Regions from separate parts of the Acidovorax sp. FHTAMBA genome, predicted to be linked through region 3. Evidence: predicted binding sites of a transcription regulator. Region 3 holds the regulator's gene; each other region holds the start of a gene.
What was found. Region 3 encodes FNR, which switches genes on or off when oxygen is low (the NO sensors DNR and NnrR bind a similar motif). Its sites were predicted from a motif close to TTGATNNNNATCAA; they were not measured.

Region 1 (6,517 bases), 450 kb from region 3:
GGAACCAGATCTGCAGGGACTGGTCTTCAAAGTGGTTGGCACGGCGCGTGACGCCCATCAGGCCCAGCACATACAGCGGCCCGAACGCCACCCAGAAGCCCACCACCCACAGCCAGAAAGAGCGCACGCCCCAGGTGCGGTCGAGCTTGTAGCCAAAGGCCTTGGGGTACCAGTAGTTGATGCCGGCAAACAGGCCGAACAGCACGCCGCCGATGATCACGTTGTGGAAGTGCGCAATCAGGAACAGGCTGTTGTGCAGCACGAAGTCGGCCGGGGGCACGGCCAGCAGCACGCCGGTCATGCCGCCAATGGCAAAGGTCACCATGAAGGCCACGGTCCACATCATGGGCAGCTCGAAGCGGATGCGGCCCTTGTACATGGTGAACAGCCAGTTGAAAATCTTCGCGCCCGTGGGGATCGAGATGATCATCGTCGTGATGCCGAAGAACGTGTTCACGCTGGCACCCGAGCCCATGGTGAAGAAGTGGTGCAGCCACACCAGGTACGACAGGATGGTGATCACCACCGTGGCGTACACCATGGAGGTGTAGCCAAACAGGCGTTTTTTGCAGAACGTGGCCACCACTTCGGAGAAGATGCCAAAGCACGGCAAGATCAGGATGTAGACCTCGGGGTGGCCCCAGATCCAGATCAGGTTCACGTACAGCATGGCGTTGCCGCCCAGGTCGTTCGTGAAGAAATTGGTGCCGATATAGCGGTCCAGCGACATCAGCACGAGCGCCGCCGTGAGCACGGGGAACGAGGCCACGATCAGCGCGTTGGTGCACAGGGCAGTCCATGTGAAGACGGGCATCTTCATCAGGTTCATGCCGGGTGCGCGCATCTTGATGATGGTCACGATCAGGTTGATGCCCGAGAGCGTGGTGCCCACCCCCGCAATCTGCAGCGCCCAGATGTAGTAATCGAGCCCCACGCCAGGGTTCTGGTTGCCCAGGTTGGACAGCGCCAGCCAGCCGGCGGTGGAGAACTCGCCCAGGAACAGCGACACCATCACCAGCACCGCGCCCGCCGTGGTCATCCAGAAGCTGAAGTTGTTCAGGAACGGGAACGACACGTCGCGTGCGCCGATCTGCAGCGGCACCAGGTAGTTCATGAGGCCCGTGACCAGCGGCATGGCCACGAAGAAAATCATGATCACGCCGTGGGCGGTGAAGATCTGGTCGTAGTGGTGCGGCGGCAGGTAGCCCATGTTGTCGCCAAAGGCCATGGCCTGCTGCAGGCGCATCATCACGGCATCGGCAAAGCCGCGCAGCAGCATCACCAGGCCCAGGATCATGTACATGATGCCGATGCGCTTGTGGTCGATGCTGCAGATCCAGTCGCGCCAGAGCGTGCCCCAGAGCTTGAACTTGGTGACGGCGGCCATCAGGGCCAGGCCCCCCAGCATGGTGGCGATGAAGGTCCACAGCACGATGGGCTCGTGCGCCATTGGTATGGAATCCCAGGTGACTCGGCCCAGGGCCCAGTGGGTGTCAGGAACAGTGACGGGTGACATAAACACTCTTTGTTGGCAAAGCGCCAGCGCCGCCCGGCGGCTGCTGGCACATCAGGTCAAGGGCGGGTCATTCGGCGCGGGGGGTGCGCGGTGTGGGGCTGGCCTCCAGGCTGGCCACCACCTGCTCGGCGTTTTGGGAGGTGCACACGTCCTGCGGCAGGTTCAGGCCCATGGCGCGCACATAGGCTTCGCCACCGTTCTCGTCGATGGCCATCATGTGGTGCATGCACATCTTGCCGTCCTCGACGCAGCGGTTCAGCACCTTGTCGTACAGGCCCTCTTCCACGCTGGCAAAACGCTGTACCGGGTCGCGTTCGCTGGGCTGGGCCAGGGCGAGGTAGGTGTTGCGGTCCAGCGGTTTGCCTTCGCTGCGGTTCCTGGCCACCCACTGCTCAAATTCCTGCTGGCTGAGTCCGTGGAACCGGAAGGTCATCCCCGAAAAGCCCGAGCCGCTGTAGTGCGTGGACATGCCCTTGTAAACGCCTGGCTTGTTGATCACGGCGTTCAGCTCGGTCTGCATGCCGGGCATGGCGTAGATCATGCCCGCGAGGTCAGGCACGTAAAACGCGTTCATCGTGGACGTGGCCGTGAGCTTGAACAGGATGGGACGGTCCACCGGCGCTGCGAGTTCGTTCACGGTGGCAATGCCCTGCTCGGGGTAGAAGAACAGCCACTTCCAGTCCATGGCCACCACCTGTACCTCCAGCGGGGTGGATTGCGCGTCCAGCGGCTTGGTGGCCGAAATGCGGTCCAGCGGCCGGTACGGGTCGAGCTTGTGGGTGCCGATCCAGGTCAGCGCGCCCAGCGCGATGATGATGAGCAGCGGCACTGTCCAGATCACCAGCTCCAGCGTGGTGGAGTGGTGCCAGTCAGGGTCGTAGTCATCTTCGGTGTTGGCCGCGTTGTTGTGGCGGTATTTCCAGGCAAACCACAGCGTGAGGGCGATCACCGGCACGATGATGATCAGCATCAGCAGCGTGGCCTGGATGACCATGTTCCCTTGCTGGGCGGCAATGTCGCCCGCGGGGTTGAGGACGACCGCCTTGCTGCAGCCAGCCAGACTGCCGACGGCAGCCACGGCGGCGAGCCAGGCGGGTCGGGGAAGTGGAAGTAGTTTGAGCATGTGGGTGCGCTGTCAGAGCGTTTGTTCAGGGTAAACGCGGATAACGGGTTGCCTGGGAATGTACTAGCGCTAGCTTTTTTGTCGATTGGACATTTTGTCCAAGGTCAAACCGCTTCGCCCCAAATTGGTGCATTCGGGGGTTTGCAGGACATTTCTTGCGCTGGGTCTAGTGAAAGCGCACTTGTGGCATGCCGCACTTGCGTGTAGAACGAAGTTGTCTTAGCTACCCCATCTTGAGGAACCCGTTCATGAGCAGCCCCGCTACTGCCACTTACCCCGCGGCCGGATTTGAAGAAAGTGCCGCCTCCCTATCGCGGGCTGATACGCATGAGGACGTGACACCCGGTGAAATCGCGGTCGGCGTGATCATCGGGCGCTCGTCCGAATACTTTGACTTCTTCGTGTTCGGCATTGCCTGCGTACTGGTTTTCCCGTCGTTCCTGTTTCCCTTCCTTTCGCGCCTGGATGGCACGCTGATGGCGTTTGCCCTGCTGGCCGTGGCATTTGTCGTCCGGCCCGTGGGCACCGCCATTTCGATGGCGATCCAGAGGCGATGGGGCCGGGGCACCAAACTCACCATCGCGCTGTTCCTGCTGGGCGTCTGCACGGTGGGCATGGCCTTTTTGCCGGGCTACAAGGACGTGGGGATGACCGCCGTGGTGGCGCTGCTCATCTTGCGCATTGGCCAGGGGCTGGCACTTGGGGGTTCGTGGGATGGCCTGCCATCGCTGCTGGCCATGTCGGCGCCCAAGGAGCGCCGTGGCTGGTACGCCATGATCGGCCAGCTGGGCGCCCCGCTGGGGTTTGTGCTTGCGGCGGGGCTGTTTGCCTATCTGTACAGCAGCTTGAGCCTGCAGGAGTTTCTGGCCTGGGGTTGGCGTTACCCGTTCTTTGTGGCTTTCGCCGTGAACGTGGTCGCGCTGTTTGCCCGCCTGCGTCTGGTGGTGGGCCAATCGTATTCAGAGCTGCTGAAAGAGCGTGAACTGCAGCCGGTGCCCGTGAGCCGTGTGGTGCGCGACGAAGGCAGCAATGTGCTGCTGGGCGCTTTTGCTGCGCTGGCCAGCTTTGCACTGTTCCACCTGGTCACGGTGTTCCCGCTGTCGTGGATCACGCTGTACTCCGACCAGCCCGTCACGCAGATTCTGGGCGTGCAGATCGTGGGAGCGTTTCTGGCTGCAGGCGCCATCATGGTGTCGGGCTGGCTCTCCGATCACCTCGGGCGCCGCAAGCTGCTGGGCGGCATGGCGGTGCTGATCGGTGTGTTCAGCTTCATGGCGCCTGTGCTGCTCAACTCCGGCGAAGTGGGCAGCACCATGTTCCTGCTGCTGGGGTTTGTGCTTCTTGGTCTGTCCTATGGTCAGGCATCCGGCACGGTCACGGCCAACTTTTCGCCAAGGTACCGCTATACCGGCGCCGCCCTGTCGGCAGATCTGGCGTGGATCATCGGCGCCGCATTTGCACCGCTGGTGGCCTTGTACCTGTCAGCCCAGTTCGGGCTGCTGGCGGTCACGGTGTACCTGCTGTCGGGCGTAGCCTGCACACTGGGTGCGCTGAACCTGAACCGGCGCATGGAGCGGCGCTATCGCTAACTGAAGGGAGTGCGGCGGGCCGGTTGCGAGGGAGTTAGTCCGCCAGACGGATTCTCCCGTCGCGGACGTACTGGTTGAATTGGTCTTTGGGGATGGCGGCAGAGCCTGCAGCCTCGTTGTCTGCGGTCCAGCTCAGTGTCATGCTGTCCTTGGAGGCGTCCAGTTCAACCGGGCCCTTGGGGATGGTCAACGGCGCTCCGTCGCCCGGGGTGTAAGTGACGTGGCCTGCGATGGTGGCGTGCTGGGTCATGGGGAAGTCCTTTGCGGCAATGCCGAAGTGGTGGGACTCCATTGCACGGCAACAGCGTGCCTGCGGGTGTAAGAACAGGCCGTGCCGCTGCGCGGGCAGAGGTCGCTACCCGCCGTTTTCGTCATCTCACGGCGGGATGACCGCCTGCGTTCTCTCCTGCCGCACCAGATACAGCCCGCTGCCAATGATGATGGCTCCGCCGAGCAGGGTGGAATAGCCGGGCACCGTTTGCCACAGCACCCAGTCCAGCCCCATGCCCCAGGCCAGCGCGGTGTACTCAAACGGCGCCACCACCGACGCCTGCCCGTGCCGGAACGCTTCGGTGATCGCCAGTTGCCCCAGAAACCCCGTGACGGCCAGGCCCGCCACGAGCGGCCAGTGCACCTGCGCCACCGCCACCCACCGGGGCCACGCCAGCGCGCCCGCACCCAACGCCAGCAGCACCGTGGTCCAGAACACCAGGCTTGCGCTGGAATCCGTACGCGTCAAGACCCGCCCCGTGATGGCAGAAACGGCATAGCCACACGCTGCGCCCAGCACGGCCAGCGCACCCAGGCTGAAGAACGCGTCCTGGCTCGGCCGCAGGGCCACCAGCACGCCCACCATGCCCAGCCCGATCGCCACCCAGTGCGCTGCGCGAACCTTCTCGCGCAGCACCACGGTGGAAAGCGCCGTGATCAACAGCGGCGCGATGAAAAACAGCGTGTACGCCTCGGCCAGCCCCAGCTCCTTGAGGGCATAGGCAAACAGCGCCAGCATGGCCACATTGATCACACCGCGCAGCAGATGCAGCGGCCAGCGCACCTTGAGCAACCCGCCCACTTCGCGGCGCCACAGCACATACAGCACCACCAGCGGAAGCGCCGCCCCGCCGCGCAGCGCCGCCACCTGCATGGCTGGGTAGTTGGCCGACAGGGCTTTCAGCAGGGCATCCATCAGCGAAAAGCATCCCACCGCAGCCACCATGGCGACGATGCCGCGCAGGTTGGCAGAGGCCTGGGTCTCGGCGGTACCAGGGCCGGCAGTGGCAATGGCCGCCGGCTGGAGGGTGGAATCGTCCGTGCGCTTCATCGGCGCCCAGCAGGCGACACGCTGCTGTCGGGGGCGCTGGGAGAAACGCGGCAAGGCGCCGTGCGGAAAAGGCAGCTCGGCTGCAGTGAATGGCTTTGCATGGGGCAAATGGACTGGCCCGCAGCACGTGAAGTGTGCACTGGAGCCCTTGGGGACGATGGTCAAAAAGTGTAGCTCAGCCCGCCCTGATGGCGTGCTCAACCGGATTTGCGAGCCGAGGTGCGGACCCACTTGTCATGCAGCATCGGGATGGCCCACAGCACCAGCAGCGCCAGCGCCGTGGTGAGCACTGCTGTCGCCTCCTGCCCCAGCCCGGCCGCCACGCCAATGGCTGCGGTCAGCCAGATGCCCGCGGCGGTGGTCAGCCCCTTCACCTGGCTTTCGGCATCGCCTTTGAGGATGGTGCCCGCACCCAGGAAGCCAACGCCCGCAATGATGCCCTGCAGCACCCGGCTGTTGTCCGCAGGGCCGATGCCCGCCTGCTGCGACACCAGCACAAACAGCGCCGCGCCCATGGCCACCAGCATGTGGGTGCGCACGCCCGCCGCCTTGCCGGCGTGCTCGCGTTCCCAGCCCAGCAGCCCGCCGAGCAGACCGGCCATCCCCAGGCGCACCACGATGCGCGTGGCCTGCGCGATGTCGGGCACATCCGAAAACTCCGATGCCACCGTGGACGCAATCTGTTGCCACCAGCCGCTCATGGTGCGGCCCCAGGGTGCAGGGCCGTGGCGCAGACGCGCTGGGGGGGATGTGGGAGAACTGTGGCCATAAGTTTCTTGTGGATGGATGTACCGGTAGGGCCGGTGCCGCGGCTTCGCAGCCAATGTCGCCGATGGATGTGCGGGCGTCCACCGGCGCCGGGCGCGGGCAGCGGTAGGACGCTGCCGACGCACAGCCCTACGTTTTTTGCCATTTGATACTGGAAATATCTGGTCAAATTGGCCTCCAGCGCTTATGTGTAAAGCGCT
Region 2 (6,517 bases), 600 kb from region 3:
CTCAAGGGCCTGCCGGTGGTCATTGGCGGTGGCCGCCGCAAGGTGGACGAGCTGTTGCTGCAAAACCCCGACGGCTCCGGGCCGCGCGAGCCGTGCTTCATCCCGGTGGAGGATTTCCCGCTGCTCAAGGATTACGTGGGCCGGGGCGTGATCACCACGGCCACCTACCCCGCGCGGCAGTTTGGCGTGGGCTCGGCCATGGGCATGATGAAGGCTGCCAGGCTGTGCCCGCAGGCCATCGTGCTGCCCGTGGATTTTGACGAGGTGCGGCGCTTTTCGCGCCTGTTCAAAAGCACCATCATGGAGATTGCGCCGGTGATGCAGGACCGGGGCGTGGACGAGGTGTACATCGACTTCACGGACGTGCCCGGGGGCCAGCGCGAGGGCGGGCGCGTGCTGGCGCGGCTCATCCAGAAAAGCATCTTTGATAGGACCGGACTGACCTGTTCCATCGGCGTGGCGCCCAACCGGCTGCTGGCCAAGATGGCCAGCGAGTTCAACAAGCCCAACGGCATCTCCATCGTTTACGAGGAAGACCTGCAGGGCAAGATCTGGCCCCTCAACGTGCGCAAGATCAACGGCATCGGTCCCAAGGCGGGCGAGAAGCTGGCGCGGCTGGGCATCGAGACCATCGGTCAGCTGGCCGCGCAGGATGCGCAGTGGCTGATGGGCCACTTTGGCAAATCCACCGGCGCCTGGATGCACCGCGTGGCCTGGGGCCGCGACGAAAGCCCCGTGGTCACCGAGAGCGAGCCCGTGAGCATGAGCCGCGAGACCACCTTTGACCGCGACCTGCATGCGGTGCGCGACCGGGCCGAGCTCTCTGCCATCTTTACCGACCTGTGCCAGCGCGTAGCCGAAGACCTGCAGCGCAAGGGCTATGTGGCGCGCACCATCGGCATCAAGCTGCGCTACGAGGACTTCAGGATCGCCACGCGCGACCACACCGCGAACACGTACACGGCAGACGGTGCCACCATCCGCCATTTGGCCGGGCAATGCCTCAAGCGCGTGCCGCTGGACAAGCGCCTGCGGCTGCTGGGCGTGCGCGCCAGCGGCCTGGTGCGCAAGGGCGATGAACCTGCGCCAGAGCACGGCCCTTCGCAGTCTGGCAAGGCGGGGCGCACGCGGCGGGGTGCAACGCAGGTGATGGACAGTCCGCAGCTGTTTTGAGCACCCGGGTCTATCCCCGTGCGCCCGGCCCTGCAATTCGGAGTTCTTTTGTGCAGGGCGGCTGATCGGCCGTTAGACTTGACAGGTATCAAGCGGTAACAGGGCCCCAGCGCCTGACGCTCAGCCTGCTCCCTTGCAGGGCCTCCAGGAGTTATTCATGCGCATCAATCTGCCGGTGACCCAGCAGAATTTCGACTTTCCGGGTGATGAGTTGCTGGTATCCAGCACCAACACCAAGGGCGAAATCACCCATTGCAACCCGGCGTTTGCACGCGTGAGCGGTTTCAGCTACGACGAGCTGATCGGCCAGCCGCACAACCTGATCCGCCACCCTGACATGCCCCCCGAGGCCTACAAGGACATGTGGCGCACCATTGGCAGGGGGGAGCCGTGGACGGGCCTGGTGAAGAACCGCCGCAAGAACGGCGACCACTACTGGGTGCGCGCCAATGTCACGCCCATCATGGAGGGCGGCAAGCCGCGCGGCTATATGTCGGTGCGCACCAAACCTGGCGCCAACGAGGTCGCCGCGGCGGAGGCGCTGTATGCGCAAATGCGCAGCGAGGCGGCATCGGGCAGGAGCAGCTTGTCTCTGGAGGCAGGGGCCGTGCGCCATGGCGGGCTGCGCGGCTGGGCGCAGCGGCTGGCGCAGATGGCGCTGTTGCCGCGCATGGCGTTGCTGATGGGGTTGCTCGTGCTGCTGGCCCTGGTGCCAGACGCACTGTCGCTGCAGGGCACTACGGCCTGGGTGGCGCGGCTGGTGCTGATGCTGCTGGGAGCTGCCTGGGTGCTGTGGCGCTTTCAGGCCATGGTGCTGCATGGGGTGCGCGATGCCACGCGGTTTGCCTCGGACATCTCGGCCTGCAACCTGACGACGTCCGTGCGCGGCGACTACCCGCAGCCCCTGGGCGCGCTCATGCAGCGCCTGCAGCAGACGCAGCTGAACCTGCGCGCGGTGGTGGGAGATGTGCGCACCGAGGTGCGCAACTTCGTCGAATCGGCCGACGAAATCGCGCGCGGCGGGCTGGACCTGTCGGCCCGCACCGAATCGCAGGCCAGCAGCCTGCAGGAGACTGCGGCGGCCATGGAAGAGCTGGCCAGCACCGTGCTGCAGACGTCCGACACCGCCGCCCATGTCTCGCGCGAAAGCGCGCAAAGCAGTGAAATTGCCAAGCGGGGAGGGCAGGCCGTGCGGGAGATTGGCGACGCCATGCAGCAGATGAAGCTGTCGTCCACCAAGATCAGCGAAATTGTCGGAGTCATCGAGGGCATTGCCTTCCAGACCAATCTGCTCGCGCTCAACGCGGCCGTCGAGGCGGCCCGTGCCGGTGAGCAGGGGCGGGGTTTTGCGGTGGTGGCGGGCGAGGTGCGTGCGCTCGCGCAGCGCAGTGCCAGCTCGGCCAAGGAGATCAGTGGCCTCATCGGCGTGACGGTGGGACAGATCGCCAGCGGTGCGCAGCAGATGGACCATGCGGGCACCACGATCGGGGGCGTTGTCGACGCGGTCGAACGCGTGAGCACGCTGGTGCAGCAGATCAGCAGCGCCACCAAAGAGCAGTCGCAGGGGATTTCGCAGGTGAATGAAGCCGTGACCCAGCTCGATACCGTCACCCAGCAGAACGCCGCCCTGGTGGAAGAGTCTGCCGCAGCCGCGCAGGGCCTGAAGGAAAGTGCCGTGTCCCTGGGCCGCTCGGTGGACGTGTTCAACATGCCCTGAGGCAGTGCCGCCCCGGGCGCCGGTGCTGTGGCCGTGCGCTACTGCCGGGCCGTGCGCACGTTGCGCGGCAGGGCCTGCGGGTGGCTGGTGCGCAGCGGGTTGATGTCCAGCCCGCCCCGGCGCGTGTAGCGCGCGTACACCGTGAGCTTGATGGGTTTGCAGCGCGTCCACACATCCATGAAGATGCGCTCCACGCACTGCTCGTGGAACTCGTTGTGGTTGCGAAAGCTCACCAGGTACTGCAGCAGCCCTTCCTGGTTGATCTGCGGGCCGCTGTAACTGATCTGCACGCTGCCCCAGTCGGGCTGGCCTGTCACCAGGCAGTTGCTTTTGAGCAGGTTGCTGGTGAGGGTCTCGGTCACGGGCGCTTCGTGGAATTCGGCTGTGAGCAGCTCGGGCGCGGGCTGGTACTGCGTGCATTCCACGTCCAGCCGGTCCAGGCTCAGGCCGTCCAGTTCATGCACGGGCTCCTGGTCGAACAGCTCGGGCGCGATGAGCTTTACGCCCACGGTGGCGGATTGCCCGGCGCCACGCCACACGGCTTCGCTGATGTCGGTGCGCATGCGCGCCTGCACTTCGGCCGCATCGGCAAAACGGGTGTTGTTGAAGCTGTTGAGGTACAGCTTGAACGACTTGCTCTCCACGATGTTGGGCGTCTCGCACGGCACGGTGATGTGCGCCAGCGCCACCTGCGGCTTGCCGCGCAGGTTCAGCCACGACAGCTCGAATGCCGTCCACAGGTCGGCCCCAAAGAAGGGTGCGGCGCCGGTGATGCCGATCTCGGCCCGTTTGCCTGCGCGCGGGATGGGGAAGAGCAGCGAGGCGTCGTACTGGTCTACATAGGCCGAAGCCTTGCCGAGCTGGGATTGTTCCGGTGTGTTCATGATTGCTATATATTTTATAGCTGCTGGCGCTTTATGGATAAGCGCCAGAGCCTGTTTTTATCTAAATTCCCGTTCGCGCAGCCACTTGGTGGCGATCCATTTCTCACCCGCAATCACCGGCGCACCGCCGTGCAGCGTGCGGGTGGAGGGGTGTGGGCGCTCGTAGCTGAAGAACACCGCATTGCCACGTTGCGGCGCCACCTCGAGGTGCACGTCGGGGAAGGTGGTGCCGCCGCCTTTTTCGGGGGTGTTCAGGTACATCACCAGCGTGCCCACGCGCTGCCCGCCGCGCTTCAGGATAGTGGGCGTGCCGGGCTCGGCGGGGTCGAAGTAGTCGTAGTGGGGCTTGTACTCGGCGCCCGGGCGGTAGTGCAGCACCTGCAGTCCCTCGCCGTTTTCGATGGGCCAGTTCAAGAGGCGCGCAATGCGCTCTTCGATGCGCTGGATCAGCGGGCTCTGGCCGCGCTGGAAGAACATGCCGTCGCTGGTGCGGTCATCGTTGATTTCCTCACCGCCCGTCTTGGTGGCCACGGTGAGCGAGCGCGCCAGGCGCGGCTGTGCATCGGCGATGAGGGCATCGCACTCCTCGGGCGACAGCAGGTTGCCAAACACCACGATGCGCGGCTGGGCCATGGCCAGCAGCACATTCACGGTGCGGTCGCCGCAGTCCAGCTGGGCGGGCGATGCATCCAGCCGGGGCTCGGGCACGGGTACGGCAGCGGGCTGGCCCTGTTGCACGGCCAGTTCGTTCAGGTGGTCCTGCAGCGTGGCCTCCAGGGCGTCGGCCGCCACGTCTTCATCCCAGCCCGCATCGCGCATGGACTGCAGCACCACGGGGGCGGCATAGCCGGCCTGGGCCTGTTCAATGATCCAGCGGCGCAACTCGGGCGTGATGGCCTGCCGCGTGGCTGTGGTGTGGCGGGTGGTTGTGGTGTGGCGGGTGGTTGTGGTGTGGTCCGTGTGCTGGTCAGAACGCGATGCCATGGCGGTCCTTTGACGTGAGCAGGGTTGTGTGCGGGCTTATGTGGAGGGTACGACTTTGCGCCGAAACACCAGGCGCTCCGGCGTGGAACATGCCGGGACAAAGGCGTAGCCATCCAGATCAAACCCTTCGAGCTGGTGTGGCGTGGCCACGCGGTGGGTGATGGCATAACGCGCCATCAGGCCCCGCGCGCGCTTGGCATGAAAGCTGATGATCTTGTAGCCGCCGCCCTTCCAGTCCTCGAACACACATTCGATGACACGGGCCTTGAGCGCCTTGCGGTCCACGGCCTTGAAGTACTCCTGCGACGCGAGGTTGACCACTACCGGCTTGGTGTCAGCGCGCAGCCGGGTGTTGAGGTGCTCGGCAATCTGGCGGCCCCAGAACTGGTAGAGGTTGTCGCCTGCGGCCGTGGCCAGGCGCGTGCCCATTTCCAGGCGGTAGGGCTGCATGCGGTCCAGCGGCCGCAGCACGCCATACAGGCCGCTCAGGATGGCCACGTGGCTTTGCGCCCAGTCCAGGTCCTGCGGGGCGAGCGTGCGGGCGTCCAGCCCCTCGTACACGTCGCCATTGAAGGCCAGCAGCGCCTGCCGTGAATTGCTGGCCGTGAACCGGGGGCGCCAGGCCTGGTAGCGCGCCACGTTCAGGGCTGCAAGCTTTTCGCTCAGAGCCATTAGCGAGGCGATCTGCTGCGGTGACTGCTCGCGCAGCACCTCGATGAGCGCGGTGGATTGCGCCACAAACTGGGGCGTGGTGTGTGGCAGGCCTTCGGGCAGGGGCGTGTCGTAGTCGAGCGATTTGGCGGGAGACAGCAGGAACAGCATGGGGGGCAGGGGGTCCGTGGATCTCGGTGGGTAAAACGGGTGCCCGTGCGGGCAGTGTGCAGTGGGGCGATGACGGCGGTGGCCTGAAATGGTACCCGTTGAACAAGCGCCGACAGCCGCGAAAGGGGCTTTGGTGAAAGCCGCAAAAAAAGAAGGCGGCCTGGGCCGCCTTCTTGCCGGGTGGCTGCGTGCCCCGCAGGAGCTGCAGCCGTCTCAGTGCATCAAGCCGAAGGAGGCTGCTCAAACGGCAGCTTCATGGCAGACAGGTCGCGGCGGGTTTCCACCAGCACCAGCGGGCCTTCGTCGATGACGACTGCTGGAGGGCGCTCGCGGGGCACGCGGATGGACTTGGGTTCGGCGGCAATCGCAGCCTGCACGGCAGCGATCTTGTCCGCGTCGGAGTTGACCCACTGCAGGCCCGATGCGGCAGCCACTTGCTGCAGGTCATCGATGGGCAGCGCAAACGCCTGGACGCGGGGCAGGCCGCTCACAGCAGGTGCCACCTGTGCGGCTGGTGCCGCAATCGGAGCAGGTGCTGCAACAGCTTCAGGTGCCACCGCAGGGGCTGGCGTGGCCGCCACCGGGGCTGCTACCGGCGCGGCGACAGGTGCAGCAACGGGGGCCGGTGCGTTGGCTGGGGCGGGCACGGGTGCTGCCACAGGCGCTGGGGCAGGTGCCGCTGCCGCTGGCTCCGCTGCAGGGGCCGTGAAGTAGCTGCGGCGTGGCGCTTCGTCCTGCGCGGGCGCGGGGTCGGCCTGTGTGGGGTCGAAATCCAGCGTCGCCGGTGCGGCGGCTTCGGCATTGCCGTTGCCGTCACGCGGTCCGCGCTCACCGCGCTCGCGGCGGTCACGGCCGTAGCGGTCGCGCGAACGGCGCTCACGGCGCTGCTCTTCGGCGGCGGCGCCGTTGGGCTGCGCATCGTTGCCGGACAGGTCCA
Region 3 (6,517 bases):
CGATATCCGCAAAGGTCTGCAGTATGAGTGCATCGGCTGCGGCCTGTGTGTGGATGCATGCAACACGGTGATGGACAAAATGCACTACCCGAGAGGGTTGATTCGCTTTTCCACACAGAATGGCGTCGCACAGCGCTGGAGCCAGTCCCAGATTTTGCGCCGCGTCCTGCGTCCGCGCGTTCTGATCTACAGCACCGTGCTCGTCGCGCTGTGCGTGGGCATGATGGCCAGCCTGGTCACGCGCACGCCACTGAAGGTGGATGTGGTTAGAGACCGTGCCGCCCTGTCGCGCATTGTGGCCGGGGGCAAGCTGGAGAACATCTACCGCCTGCAGATCATGAACGCTACAGAAGGCCCGCAGCGCTACCGCATTGACGCACGCGGCCTTGAGGGGTTGGTGGTCGCTTCGGATGCAGAGGTGGAGATTGGAGCTGCTGAATCCAGGTGGGTCGCTGTCAGGCTGCAGATTCCCTACGGGTCAGCGCCAGCGGGTTCCCATGCGGTTCAGTTCGACGTTCAGGCCTTGGGTACTGCGAGCCATGTGACCGAGAAATCGGTGTTTCTGGTCCCGCGCTAGGATGATTGTTTTGTGATGGCACTGTGTGCTCTCAGCCGACTATTTTTCAGGAGTTAACACCATGCCAACCAGTTCTGCACTCAGTGCTGAGCCTTCCGTCCCAGAACCGTGGTGGAAGTTCGGCCATGTCTGGCTGATCATTGCTGGGCCGCTCATCGTGATCGTCGCGGGATTTGTGACGTTGTGGCTGGCGATTTCACGGCCTGATCCCGTGGTGGCCGAGGACTACTATCGCCAGGGCATTGAAATCAACAAGAACCTTGCGGAACCCGAGAAGAGCCTCGCACCCGCGATGAAGGGCCGCAACCATGCGGCTACGCCAGCGCAAGACCAGCCGCGCTGATACACAACGGGCCCCTGCGGCTCATGGCTTGCAAGGGCTTACCCGGAGACAAAACAATGTGGACCCAACGGTTGATGTGGATTGCGTGGCCAGCGTTTCTGATGGCTGGTGTGCTGGAGATGCTGGTCTTTGCCATGGTGGATCCGCAAGATCTGCATTGGTTTGGGCAACCGCTCGCGCTGTCACGGCAGGGGGTCTACACGCTGGCCTTTTTTGCGTTCTGGGCGATCACGATGGCGTCCAGTGCGCTGACCACACTGCTGGCCATGTCACCCTTCGAGCTCAACCGTTGCCCTGTGCCGGAGGGGGAGCGCCCCGATGATTGCCGCAAGACGACTTCCTGCTCCTGAAGGGCTTGCAGGTTGCGGATGGCAGCGCAGTGTTGGCGGGTCAATGGCAGGCGGGCTGGTTGTTCACGATGCGCTTGAGTGCATCGGTTTCGAGAATGCGGACATGGCGCTGTTTGACCTCCACAATGCCTTCTTCCACGAACTTTGAAAAAGTCCGGCTCACCGTCTCGAGCTTCAGGCCGAGATAGCTGCCGATTTCCTCCCGGGTCATGCGCAGCACGAGTTCGGACTGCGAAAAACCTCGCGCATGCAAACGCTGAACCAGGTTCAGCAGAAAAGCTGCGAGGCGTTCTTCAGCACGCATGCTGCCCAGCAACAGCATCACGCCGTGCTCGCGAACGATTTCGCGGCTCATGATCTTGTGCACATGGTGCTGCAGCGCATTGACTTCACGCGACAGTTCTTCGATGCGGTCAAACGGCATGACACAGACTTCTGCGTCTTCCAAAGCCACCGCGTCACACGTATGGTGGTCATTCACGATGCCATCGAGGCCGATGATTTCGCCAGCCATCTGAAAACCCGTCACTTGGTCGCGGCCGTCTTCCGTAGCGACGCAGGTCTTGAAGAAACCGGTGCGGATCGCATACAAGGAGGTAAAAGACTCGCCGTTGCGAAAAAGCGTGCCTCCGCGCTTGATCTTCCTACGCACCGCAACAATTTCATCAATACGCTGAAGTTGCTCGTCGTTCAGGCCAACTGGCATGCACAACTCACGCAGATTGCAGTTGGAGCAGGCGACTTTGATGGTGAGCGGATTCATAAGCACAGGAACAGGTTGGATGTGAGCAAAGGCTCAATATGCCACCGCAGCGGCACTGTGGCGTACGGTTGGGCGACTGACTTACATCAAATTGTCGTCGAAGGGGTCAGTTCTTCGCTTGACGCAGGTCAAGGACAATGGCCTCAGCGTAAGGCACAGTTGCAGTGTACGCAAGGAAATCTCCCATGACCGTTGTCACACCCGACCTGTTGCGCCGCTTTGATGTGCCGGGTCCTCGTTATACCTCTTACCCCACTGCCGACCGATTTGTCGAGGCCTTCGGGAAGGATGACTATGCGCTTGCACTGGAGCAACGGCGCCTGGGCTCGATGGCGAAGGCCTTGCCGCTGTCACTGTATGTGCACATCCCGTTTTGCGAGTCACTATGTTACTACTGCGCCTGCAACAAGATCATTACCAAACACCATGACCGCGCGGAGGTCTATCTCCGCTACCTCAGTCGCGAGATCGACCTGCACACTGCCCACTGCGGGCTGGGCCAGGTCGTGAGCCAGTTGCACCTGGGGGGGGGCACGCCCACTTTCCTGACGGATGATGGGCTGCGTGAGTTGATGGCGATGCTCAAGCGAAGCTTCACGCTCGCGCCAGGCGGAGAGTATTCGATCGAGGTGGATCCGCGCACGGTCAATGCGGACCGCCTTGCGGTGCTGGCGGAGCTGGGTTTTAACCGCTTGAGTTTTGGTGTGCAGGACTTCGATCCGGAGGTTCAGAAAGCAGTCCATCGCATTCAGCCCGCAGAGCAGGTGTTCTCGCTGGTGGAGTCTGCGCGGTCACTGGGTTTTGAATCCATCAATGTGGATCTGATCTACGGACTTCCCCGCCAGACCCCAGAGTCCTTTGATCGTACCCTGGCCCAGGTCGCCCAACTACGGCCGGACCGCATCGCACTGTATGCGTATGCACATCTGCCCGAACGTTTCAAGCCACAGCGTCGCATCGCGTCGGTCGAGCTGCCCACTGCGGCGGGGAAAGTCTCGATGCTTTCCCGTTCCCTGGACGCCTTCATGGGCGCGGGCTATGTGTATGTGGGCATGGACCATTTTGCGTTGCCTGAAGACGCGCTGGCAGTGGCAAAACGGCAGGGGCGGCTGCATCGCAACTTCCAGGGTTACAGCACCCAGCCGGACTGCGACCTGATTGGCCTGGGCGTTTCAGCGATTGGCCGTGTGGGGGCGACCTACAGCCAGAACGCGAAAACCTTGGAGGAATATTACGACCTGCTCGACCAGGGGCGGTTGCCTGTGGTGCGCGGGTTGGCGCTGACACGGGACGATCTTGTTCGCCGTGCCGTCATCATGGCGTTGATGTGCCAGGGTGAGCTGTTGTTCGAACCGATGGAACAGGCCTGGTTGATTGACTTTAGGCAATATTTTTCGAGCGAACTGGTGCAATTGGAAGCCATGGCAGAGCAAGGACTTGTCGTCCTGCGGCCTGACGGGATTGAAGTCACGGCGATGGGGTGGTTCTTTGTGCGTGGAATTGCGATGGTCTTCGACCGCTATCTCCAGGCAGATCGCAATCGGGCACGGTTTTCCCGCATTATCTGAACGATCATGATGATCGCGGTGGCATCGACTGCCTTCTTGATGGGGCTTGTCGGAGGCACTCATTGCCTGGCGATGTGCTCAGCGCCCTGTGGTGCGCTGGTGGGGCAGGGGCGGGAGCAAAAAGCTTCTGCCACTGACCGGATGGCACCATCGCCCGGGACTCACACCGTGCAGTGGATGCCGCGGGGTGGCATTTTTCGGCGCGCGGCGGCTTTCCATGTCGGACGCCTGCTCGGTTACTCGCTGGCGGGTTGCCTGGCAGCATGGGCAATGGACAGTCTGGCGTGGCTTACCCAGCACACGACCGCCTTGCGTCCCGCTTGGACGCTCATGCATGTCGCCGTGATGGCCTGGGGTGTGATGATGATGGTGCAGGCACGCCAGCCGCAATGGCTGGAGAACGCGGCCCGAGCCGTATGGGCGCGCGCCCGTCCCATGGTCAGTGCCCCTTCCGGGGTTTTCTTTGCGGGTGGGCTGTGGGCGCTCATGCCCTGCGGCTTGCTCTATTCGGCATTGCTGGTGGCCGCCCTGAGCGGAGGTCCTCTCGAAGGCGCAGTGACCATGGCACTGTTTGGGCTGGGCAGCGGGGTGTGGCTTGCGGGAGGGCCATGGGTCTGGACCCAACTGAAAACAAGGCTGAACACAGCCCGCGCGGACTGGGGAACGCGGGTGGCGGGAGGCCTGCTTTTCGGAATCGCCTGCTGGGCACTCTGGATGGATCTGGTCTATAAGCCTTCGCTGTGGTGCCGGTAGGCGGCTGCTTCAGGCGTCCAGGGACCATCCTGATTGCGCTCGTCCCTGCGGCGGGCCTTGCTTTGTGTGGCGACTGTTGCCGTTAAGCTGCGGCAACCGATACCCCTCGCTGATGCCTCGGTGGAACTGGCGATAATTTGTGTAACCATTGGTGGCATCGACGTCACGATGTTGCACACGCCCGAAAGTGAATTCTTCCATCCTCATTGACATCAGCCAACTGCGCGTCGGCATGTACATCCAGCTTGACGTGGGCTGGTTGCACCATCCTTTCCCGGTGAGCAGTTTTCGGGTTGCCTCGGCGGAGCAGATCGCTGCGTTGAGGGAGCTGGGGCTGACGGAAGTGCGTTACCTCCCGAAGAAGAGTGATCCGGAACTGAGGGATCTGGTGCCGGCGGCCTGGGATGTGCCGGAAATGAACGATACGGTATCGGGCAGACAGGTGGATGCAGCCGGGGCGCCAGTCCTGGTGGACGCTGAGGCCCAACGACGGCGTGAACTGCTCGACGCCCAGAACCGCGCCCTGGCAGCGTGCGACAAGCGGTTTGGTGAGGCCTCAAGGCAGTACCAGGCGCTCGAACGGGTCGTGACCGCCCAGCCCGAGGAAGCCCGTGCAAAGGGTGATGCGCTGGTGTCCGGCTGTGTTGCAGAACTTCTTGAAAATGGTGACTCGGTCATCCGGCTTCTGTCGGAGGGCGTGGGCGAGCGCAATGCGCTCCATCCCATCAATGTGATGGTGATTTCACTGCTCCTGGGGCGGGCTCTCGGCATGAAGAGTGCCGAACTGTTCGACCTTGGCATCGCGGCGCTGATCCATGATCTGGGAAAGATCAAGCTGCCTCCCAATCTCCGGCAGCCCACCGCTTCCATGATTCCGCAAGAGCGTTTGCGCTACGAAAGCCATGTCGCAGAATCAGTGACCTTTGCCAAGCGCATGGGGCTGAGCGAGCCCGTGTGGACTGCTGTCGCCCGGCACCATGAGATGGCTGACGGCAGCGGGTTTCCGCTGCGGCTGTCGGGCCCTGATCTGGGCCGGTCGAGTCAGGTTCTCGCGCTGGTCAACCGCTACGACCGGATGTGCAATCCTGCCAACGGTGTGGACGCGCTCACGCCGCACGAGGCGTTGTCCGTCATCTTTGCCCAGCTGAAGGTACGTTTCGACTCCGTGGTGCTGGGGGCATTCATCCGCATGATGGGCGTCTATCCGCCCGGCTCCATCGTGCAGCTGGTCAACGACCGTTATGCCACGGTGGTCTCCGTGAACTCCTCACGTCCGTTGCGGCCCAAGGTCATCGTGCATGACCCCCGCGTTCCCAAGGACGAGGCACAGATTCTGGATCTTGAAACGGTGCCTGAGCTGGGTATCCGTCGTAGCCTCAAGCCGGCGCAGCTGCCGCGGGATGCGCTGGACTATCTCTCTCCTCGCCAGCGCATCTGCTACTTCTTTGAGCGCGCCGTCGCCCCGGGGCCTGACGAGGCTGAGTCGTGACAGCTTCCCCGTCTCACGCCTGGCTGGACGGATTGCAGGAGGCTGTGTGGCTGGTGGAAGAGACCGGCCTGCACATCCTGCACGCAAATGCTGCTGCCCAGCGCCTGGTGGGCCTGACCTTGGCCGACATGGTAGGTACGTCGGTGTTGCGCCTGGCCTGCACGCCGCAAGACGTGGCGTTCTGGGGTGAGCCGGCCGAGGTGCTTGCAGACGGCATCCATTCCCATACCAGCCTTTTACGAACCGACGGCACACTGGTGCCGGTGGATCGCAGGGTCACGCGGGTTCCCGGCGACGATCCTGCGCTTTCGGTCTTCATGGTCACCATGCTCGATCGCAGCGTACAGGAGTCCACCGAGCGCGAGCTGGAGACATTGCTGTCCGAACTGCGGGCCACGCTCGACTCTGCAGCTGACGGGATGCTGGTGTGCAACCTCGAGGGAACGGTGCGTGCATTCAACCAGCGGCTGGCGCAACTCTGGAACATCCCTAACGAGCTGTTGGTGGAGCGCGATGACGCGGCGGTTTATGCACACATGGTGGCGCAGACACAGGATGCACGCGCTTACGTGGAGCGCATGGCGGCCCTTGTACGCGAGCCCATGCTGGAAAGCACCGACATCGTGACGCTGCGGGATGGGATGGTCCTGGAGATGCGCACGGTGCCCCAGTTC

Region 1: a site for FNR is predicted at 2,734-2,747, ahead of cyoA (ubiquinol oxidase subunit II). Genes of this name have one in related genera too.
Region 2: a site for FNR is predicted at 1,252-1,265, ahead of AAFF19_RS07140 (PAS domain-containing methyl-accepting chemotaxis protein). Genes of this name have one in related genera too.

What each region holds. Positions count from the first base shown of each region.
Region 1 covers NZ_CP152407.1:1,697,129-1,703,645, forward strand. Annotated here, with positions in the region: gene cyoB (cytochrome o ubiquinol oxidase subunit I) at 1-1,516, opposite strand, end outside; gene cyoA (ubiquinol oxidase subunit II) at 1,584-2,639, opposite strand; gene AAFF19_RS07890 (MFS transporter) at 2,888-4,228, shown strand; gene AAFF19_RS07895 (hypothetical protein) at 4,263-4,478, opposite strand; gene AAFF19_RS07900 (DMT family transporter) at 4,605-5,549, opposite strand; gene AAFF19_RS07905 (MgtC/SapB family protein) at 5,747-6,250, opposite strand.
Region 2 covers NZ_CP152407.1:1,541,445-1,547,961, forward strand. Annotated here, with positions in the region: gene AAFF19_RS07135 (DNA polymerase IV) at 1-1,173, shown strand, start outside; gene AAFF19_RS07140 (PAS domain-containing methyl-accepting chemotaxis protein) at 1,331-2,890, shown strand; gene queF (NADPH-dependent 7-cyano-7-deazaguanine reductase QueF) at 2,929-3,774, opposite strand; gene AAFF19_RS07150 (2OG-Fe(II) oxygenase) at 3,832-4,758, opposite strand; gene yaaA (peroxide stress protein YaaA) at 4,795-5,580, opposite strand; gene AAFF19_RS07160 (Rne/Rng family ribonuclease) at 5,802-6,517, opposite strand, start outside.
Region 3 covers NZ_CP152407.1:2,143,335-2,149,851, forward strand. Annotated here, with positions in the region: gene ccoG (cytochrome c oxidase accessory protein CcoG) at 1-577, shown strand, start outside; gene AAFF19_RS10090 (FixH family protein) at 639-920, shown strand; gene AAFF19_RS10095 (hypothetical protein) at 977-1,270, shown strand; gene fnr (fumarate/nitrate reduction transcriptional regulator Fnr) at 1,311-2,033, opposite strand; gene hemN (oxygen-independent coproporphyrinogen III oxidase) at 2,219-3,601, shown strand; gene AAFF19_RS10110 (sulfite exporter TauE/SafE family protein) at 3,608-4,354, shown strand; gene AAFF19_RS10115 (HD domain-containing phosphohydrolase) at 4,542-5,843, shown strand; gene AAFF19_RS10120 (EAL domain-containing protein) at 5,840-6,517, shown strand, end outside.